Regions from separate parts of the Desulfomicrobium escambiense DSM 10707 genome, predicted to be linked through region 1. Evidence: riboswitches for the same ligand, from Rfam matches in the RefSeq annotation. Region 1 holds a riboswitch; the other holds the start of a gene.
What was found. A riboswitch is a leader RNA that binds a small molecule or an ion and turns the genes downstream of it on or off. The one in region 1 is predicted to bind cobalamin.
Positions count from the first base shown of each region.

Region 1 (3,201 bases):
TCTCGTCAGCTCCGCGGTCACCGTCTGCAGCATCGCGGCGAGCGTGCCCGTCATTCACGCCCTGAACCGGGCCATCCCCCAGCTTGTGGGCAAGCCTCGAGAGTCGGGGATGTTTTTCGGTCCGCTGGTGCGCGGATAGGGACGTCGTGAATACGCTGCGCATCCTGCCCGCGGCAGGTGCAGGGAGGTGGCGGTGACGGCCGACGAGCGCGGTTTGCGTAGGACGCTCCTGACCCTCAATGTCTTTGCGGCCCTGAAGATGACGCTCTTTCCCATGGCCGTCATCACCCTCTTCTGGAAGGACGAGATCGGCCTGTCGCTGACCGAGATCCTGACCCTGCAGGTGTTCTTCTCCCTGGCCAGCGTCGTGATGGAATACCCTTCGGGCTACGTCAGCGACCGGCTCGGGTACCGCTTCGCCCTTGTCACGGCCTGCGTCTTCGGGCTCCTGGGCTGGGGGTGGTATCTTGCCGCTGAGACCTTCTGGGGCGTCCTGCTGGCGGAGCTGCTGCTCGGGGTGAGCTACGCCTTCATCAGCGGCTCCGACACGGCGCTTCTCTTCGAAAGCCTGCGGGCCGCCGACAGGGTGGATCTCTACGCGCGTTGCGACGGACGCATGGTCGGCTGGGCCCAGGGCGGCGAGGCGGCCGGGGCGCTTATGGCGGGCTTCATGTACGCCCAGTGGCCGCTCATGCCCTTTGTGGCGCAGATCGCCGTCTGGACCCTGGCCCTGGGGCTGTGCCTGAGCCTGCGAGAGCCCGTCGGGGATGACGGCGGACATGTCACCTCCCATCTGGCCGAGGCTCTGGGTGTGTGTCGCCTGGCCTTCACCAGCCCGGCCATCCGGTCGACCATCCTGAGCGGGACGCTTCTGGGTCTGGCCTCCTTCTACATGGTCTGGCTCATCCAACCCCACATGCAGGCCTGCGGCGTTCCTCTGAGCTGGTTCGGCCCGGCCTGGGCCGGCGCCAACCTGGTCGTGGCCCTGGCCGCCTCAGGCAGCCACAGGGTGCAGCGGAGCATCGGCATGCGGGGCATGTACGGGCTCTTCTTCCTGCTCATCGTCGCCGCCTATGCCGGCCTTGGCTTTTCCACAGCCCTGGGAAGCTTTGCCTTCTACTACCTGCTCACGGCCATGCGCGGCCTGCAGGGCCCGCTCATGCGCTCCCGGCTGCAGGCCCTGAGCGAGCGCCGCAACCGGGCGAGCATCCTTTCTCTGCACAGCCTGGTGTTCCGGTTGGGCTTCGTCCTGACCGGCCCCCTGGTGGGCCGACTGGCCGATGCCGAAGGGTTGCCCGCGACCTTCCTGACCCTGGCCTGTGCATTTGCGGTGGCGCTGCCCCTGGTGGGAAGAGAATTTTTGCGCCGCAACCATCCGGATTCCAAAATCTAGTTTGCCCTTCCACAATGCTTTGGAGGCCGTGTGGAAAAGGTTTCGGTTGCCGCAGCGAGTCGGATCGATTAAGAATGACTCCGTTCCGCTGATCCACTTCAGGAGCCTGGGAACCCGGTGCGAATCCGGGGCGGTCCCGCCACTGTAAGCCCCAAAGGGCGAGCCAGAAAACCGGTCTGAAGCATTTCTCTTAACCCTCTGCACGCGGATGCAGGGCGTTGAGATATTCAGAAAGAAACGTCCAAAACTTCGAGCTGACATGACGGACACGAGCCCTGTCTGGGATCGCGTGCGCGGCATTGAGCCGGTGAGTCTGTGCGACTGGCCCGGAAGGGTTTCCTGCGTGCTTTTCACCGGCGGCTGCAACCTGCGCTGCCCGACCTGCCATAATGCCTCCCTGGCCTGGACCTGGGAGAAACTGCCCGCCCTGGACAGGGCGACGGTGCTGGCCGACCTCGGCAGGCGCCGCCGCTGGCTGGACGGGATCACCGTGTCCGGCGGCGAACCGACCTGTCTGGACGGCCTGCCGGAGTTGCTCGCCGACCTTGCGGTCACGGGCCTTCCGGTCAAGCTTGATTCCAACGGCTCCGCCCCCGATGTCCTGGCCGATCTGCTCAGGGAGAACCTGGTCCAGACCGTGGCCGTGGACGTCAAGGGGCCGTGGCGGATGTACCCGGAGCTGACCGGGCGCGCCATAACGCCCCAAGGGGCCAGGCAGTCTCTGGAGCGGGTTTTCGGCCTGGCCGCCGAGTATCCGGGTCGCGTCTATTTCCGCTGCACCAAGGTCCCGGCCCTTTCCCCGGATGATCTGGAGGAGACGAGAGCCCAGGTGCCCGCGGACCAGCCCCTGTCCTTCCAGGAGTTCGTGCCGCCCCGAAGTGCCGCGGACGTTTCTTGAGAACCTCAAACCAGATTTTTCGATCGGAGTATTCATGCCCCAGCAGATTGTGAAACGTGACGGACGGATTGAATCCTGGTCCGTGGACCGCATTGCCCAGGCCATCCTCAAATCCCTGAACGCCAGCGGCATCAAGGACCCCCTCCTGGCCAAACGCCTGGCCGGGAAGGTGGAGGCCAAGCTCGACGGCATGGACAATCCCGAACAGGAGCTCGTGCAGGACACCGTCGAGCAGGTGCTCATGGAGTCCCGCCTCTATCACGTCGCACGCCGCTACATCGTGTACCGCGAAAAGCGCCGCCAGATCCGCAGCCAGACCGAGACGTTTCTGGACGTGACCGAGACCATCGACAGCTACCTGAACAAGTCCGACTGGCGCGTGAGCGAGAACGCCAACATGGCCCACTCCTTCCAGGGGCTCATGCTGCACCTCTCGGGCTCGGTCCAGGCCCGCTACTCCCTGGAGAAATACCCCGAGGAAATCCGGCAGGCCCACGAGCACGGCTATTTTCACATTCACGACCTGTCCTTCGGCCTGGCCGGCTACTGCGCCGGCTGGTCCCTGCGCGACCTGCTGCTGGAAGGCTTCAACCTCGAAGGCCGCTGCTCCTCGGGCCCCTCGCGCCACTTCGACGCGGCCCTGGGCCAGATGGTCAACTTTCTGGGCACCCTGCAGAACGAATGGGCCGGCGCCCAGGCCTTCAACAACGTCGACACCTATCTCGCGCCCTTCGTGCGTCATGACGGCTTGAACTACGACGAGGTCAAGCAGGCCATGCAGAAGTTCGTCTTCAACCTGAACACGACTTCGCGCTGGGGCGGGCAGAGCCCGTTCACGAATTTGACCTTCGACCTGACCCCGCCGACGCATATCGCCTCCGAGGCGGTCATCATCGCCGGAGCTCTGCAG
Region 1 is NZ_AUAR01000005.1:186,428-189,628, forward strand. It holds gene G394_RS0106420 (acyltransferase family protein) at 1-139, shown strand, start outside; gene G394_RS0106425 (MFS transporter) at 194-1,393, shown strand; cobalamin riboswitch at 1,458-1,587, shown strand; gene G394_RS0106430 (anaerobic ribonucleoside-triphosphate reductase activating protein) at 1,653-2,291, shown strand; gene G394_RS0106435 (ribonucleoside triphosphate reductase) at 2,326-3,201, shown strand, end outside.

Region 2 (3,201 bases), on a different contig from region 1:
AAGCGCCCCTTGGTGTAGCCAAGGGCCGAGAGGCCGATGTCGGAAATGCCCTGGACCACGCCGTCATAGCAGTCCTTGGGCTTGGTCAGGGTGCCGGCCGGGTAGTAGTCGATGACGACCTGCCCGTTCGTGCGGGCCTCGACCTCGCGGCACCACTGTTCGGCCAACTGCGACTGGATGTGGGTCGGCGGGAAGAAGTTGCTGTAGGAGAGTTTGACCGGCCCGGCGGACATGGCCGAACCCGAGAAGCCCAGGACAAGCACGGCGGCGACCAGCGCCGCGACCCGAAAAGACAGCCTCATCTCGAAAATCCTCCGTGTGACAGGTGCGGCCGCGCCCCATGCGCCGGCCCGTTTCATGCCTGGGGGTCCAGGGCGTTGGCCAGGGCCAGCCGCATGGCGGCCCGGCGGAAATCCTTGCGGTCGATGGTGCCCGTGCCCAGCAGCGAATGGATCAGGAAACCCTCGAACAGGGCCGTGTTCAGGGCCCCGATCTTGCTCGCCGGGTAGCCGCTCTTCACGTACGGGGCGACGATGTCCTCGAAGATGTCGTTGGACAGCCTGTAGAGGGACTGGTTGAGCTGGGCGCGGAGTTCCTCGTTGCGGGAGGCGTGAATGGTGAACTCCAGGAAGACCGATGACCAGTTGCGATCGTCGATCATGGTCTCCAGAAAATCGAGGATGCGGTCCATGACTTCTTCGAGACTGCGGGCATGTTTCAGGGCCGCGTCGCGCATGGCCCGGTAGGACTGCATCTTGATGGCGATGATCTCCAGCATGATCTCGTCCTTGCTCTGCCAGTGCCGATAGAAATTTCCCTTGGCATAGCCGGCGTCGGCCGTGATCTCGGCCACGGTCGTGGCCACGAATCCCTTGGCCGCGAAGAGCCTTTCGGCGGATTCGAGCAGCTCGCGCTGGGTCTGAAGCGATTTTTCCTGCTGTTTCCTGGCCACGTCATCCCCTTTATTGGACAATGGTCACAAAATGACCAAAAGTCATTTTGTGACCACTTATTCGCGCAACGACAGGAATGTCAAGCGCCATCGAGAAGATTCCGCAACCTCTCTTGCGGAACACCCGAAACGCCCCACTTTCCTTGACAGCCTCCGAGCCCCCGACTAGCCTTCCACCCACTTCGGATACCTTCGGGTGTAAAAGGGAATCCCGTGCAAATCGGGAGCGGACCCGCCGCCGTGAGTTTCAGCAAGGCCATCCTCCGCGCTGTCCACTGGGAACCATCCTGGGAAGGACGAGGACGGTGAAACGAGTCGGAAGACCTGTCCGAAGGCCAACCACAGTCTGTGCCGTCCGCAACGGGGGTTTTGCGGGCCGCGCCCCGGACCCGCGTCCGTCTTCATCCATTTCCCCCGCCAAACCTGGAGGTCTCATGTTCAAAGCCTCGCATGTTTGCGGACTCGTTCTCGTCATTTCCATTATGTTCCTCGGCGCCCAGGCTTTCGCCGGCCACGGTGGGGATCGGCCGACCAAAAAGGGCATCCTGCTGGTCGCCTTCGGCACCACGGTTCCCAAGGCTCGCGCCGCCCTGGACACCATCGACGCCAGGGCCAAGGCCCGCTTTCCCGACCTGGAGGTGCGCTGGGCCTATTCTTCGCGCATCGTGCGCCAGAAACTGGCCGGCGAGGGACTGCACTTCGATTCCCCGGCCATGGCCCTGGCGCGCATGATGGACGACGGCTTCACCCACGTGGCCGTGCAGTCCCTGCAGACCATCCCCGGCGAGGAGTTCCACGCCTTGCAGCGCACGGTCGAGGCGTTCTCGGGCCTGCCCAAGGGCATGGAACAGGTGACCCTGGGCCTGCCGCTCCTGGCCGAACCGGCCGACGTCGAGGCCTGCGCCAAGGCCGTCATGGCCAGCCTGCCGCCTGAACGGAAAAAGAATGAAGCCGTCATCCTCATGGGACATGGCACCCATCACCCGGCCAACATCTACTATCCCGGCCTGCAGTACTCGCTGAGCCGGCTCGACCCCCTGGTCCTGGTTGGCACCGTCGAGGGCACGCCCTCCCTGGACGATGTGCGCGCGACTCTGAAAGAACGAAAAGTCAGGAAAGCCTGGCTCCAGCCCCTCATGGCCGTTTCCGGCGACCATGCCGTCAACGACATGGCCGGCGACGGGGACGACTCCTGGAAGTCCGTGCTCACGGCCGACGGCGTGGCCTGCGAAGCGGTGCTGCGCGGCACGGCCGAGATCCCGGCCTTCGTGGACATCTGGCTTGACCACCTGCAGGCCGCCGTGGAGCGGTTGAACTGACCATGACCGGGCCGCGTCACACCCGGGCCTGGCTGCTTCTGGCGGCCGCCGTGCCCCTCTCGGTCTACGCGGCCCTGTTCTTCGGGTCCTACCCCCTTTCGGCTGCAGCTATCCACGAGGCCCTGACGGCATGGCTGCGGGGCGGGCCCGAAACCCAGGATCTGGTCATCGTGCGCGACATCCGCCTGGGCCGCATCATCCTCTCGTTTCTGACCGGATCAGCCCTGGCCGTCTCGGGCGGGGTCTTCCAGGGCCTGCTGCGCAACCCCCTGGCCGACCCCTTCACCCTGGGCATATCCAGCGGCGCGGCCTGCGGGGCGGCCTTGGCCCTGGGCTTTGGCTGGGCCCTGCCGGGACCGTCAGCCCTGCCCCTGGCCGCCCTGGCCGGAGCCTTCGCGGCCATGGGGATGGTCCTGGGCCTGAGCCGTCTGGCCGGGGATTTCTCGCGCGAGAGCCTGGTCCTGGGCGGCATCGTCGTCTCGACGTTTCTGGGCGCGCTCATCGCCCTCATCAAGTCCCTGAACGAGGAGTCGGTCTCGGCCATCGTCTTCTGGATCATGGGCAGCTTTCAGGGCAGAGGGTTCGACCACGTGGGTGTCATGCTGCCCTACCTGGCCGTCGGGGGCGCAACGGTTTTTCTGCTGGCCCGCGAACTGGACATCCTGGCCCTGGGGACCGAGCAGGCCGCCCAGGTCGGAGTGGCCGTGAAGCGGGTGCGCATCGCCCTGCTGGTCGGCGCCGGCATGCTGACCGCCGCGGCCGTCAGCGTCTCCGGGATCATCGGCTTCGTGGGCCTCGTGGTGCCGCATCTGGTGCGGATGCTCGTCGGGCCGGACTCCCGCCGGCTGCTCCTTTTCTCGGCCCTGGGCGGCGGGATTCTGCTGCTGTGGTCCGACGTCCTGGCCCGGACCATCCTGACACACGGTGCCG
Region 2 is NZ_AUAR01000007.1:134,395-137,595, forward strand. It holds gene G394_RS0108320 (TRAP transporter substrate-binding protein) at 1-302, opposite strand, end outside; gene G394_RS0108325 (TetR/AcrR family transcriptional regulator) at 356-952, opposite strand; cobalamin riboswitch at 1,120-1,298, shown strand; gene G394_RS0108330 (sirohydrochlorin cobaltochelatase) at 1,387-2,271, shown strand; gene G394_RS0108335 (FecCD family ABC transporter permease) at 2,274-3,201, shown strand, end outside.
Region 2: linked by a shared signal. The riboswitch ahead of G394_RS0108330 (sirohydrochlorin cobaltochelatase) and the one ahead of G394_RS0106430 (anaerobic ribonucleoside-triphosphate reductase activating protein) in region 1 are both predicted to bind cobalamin.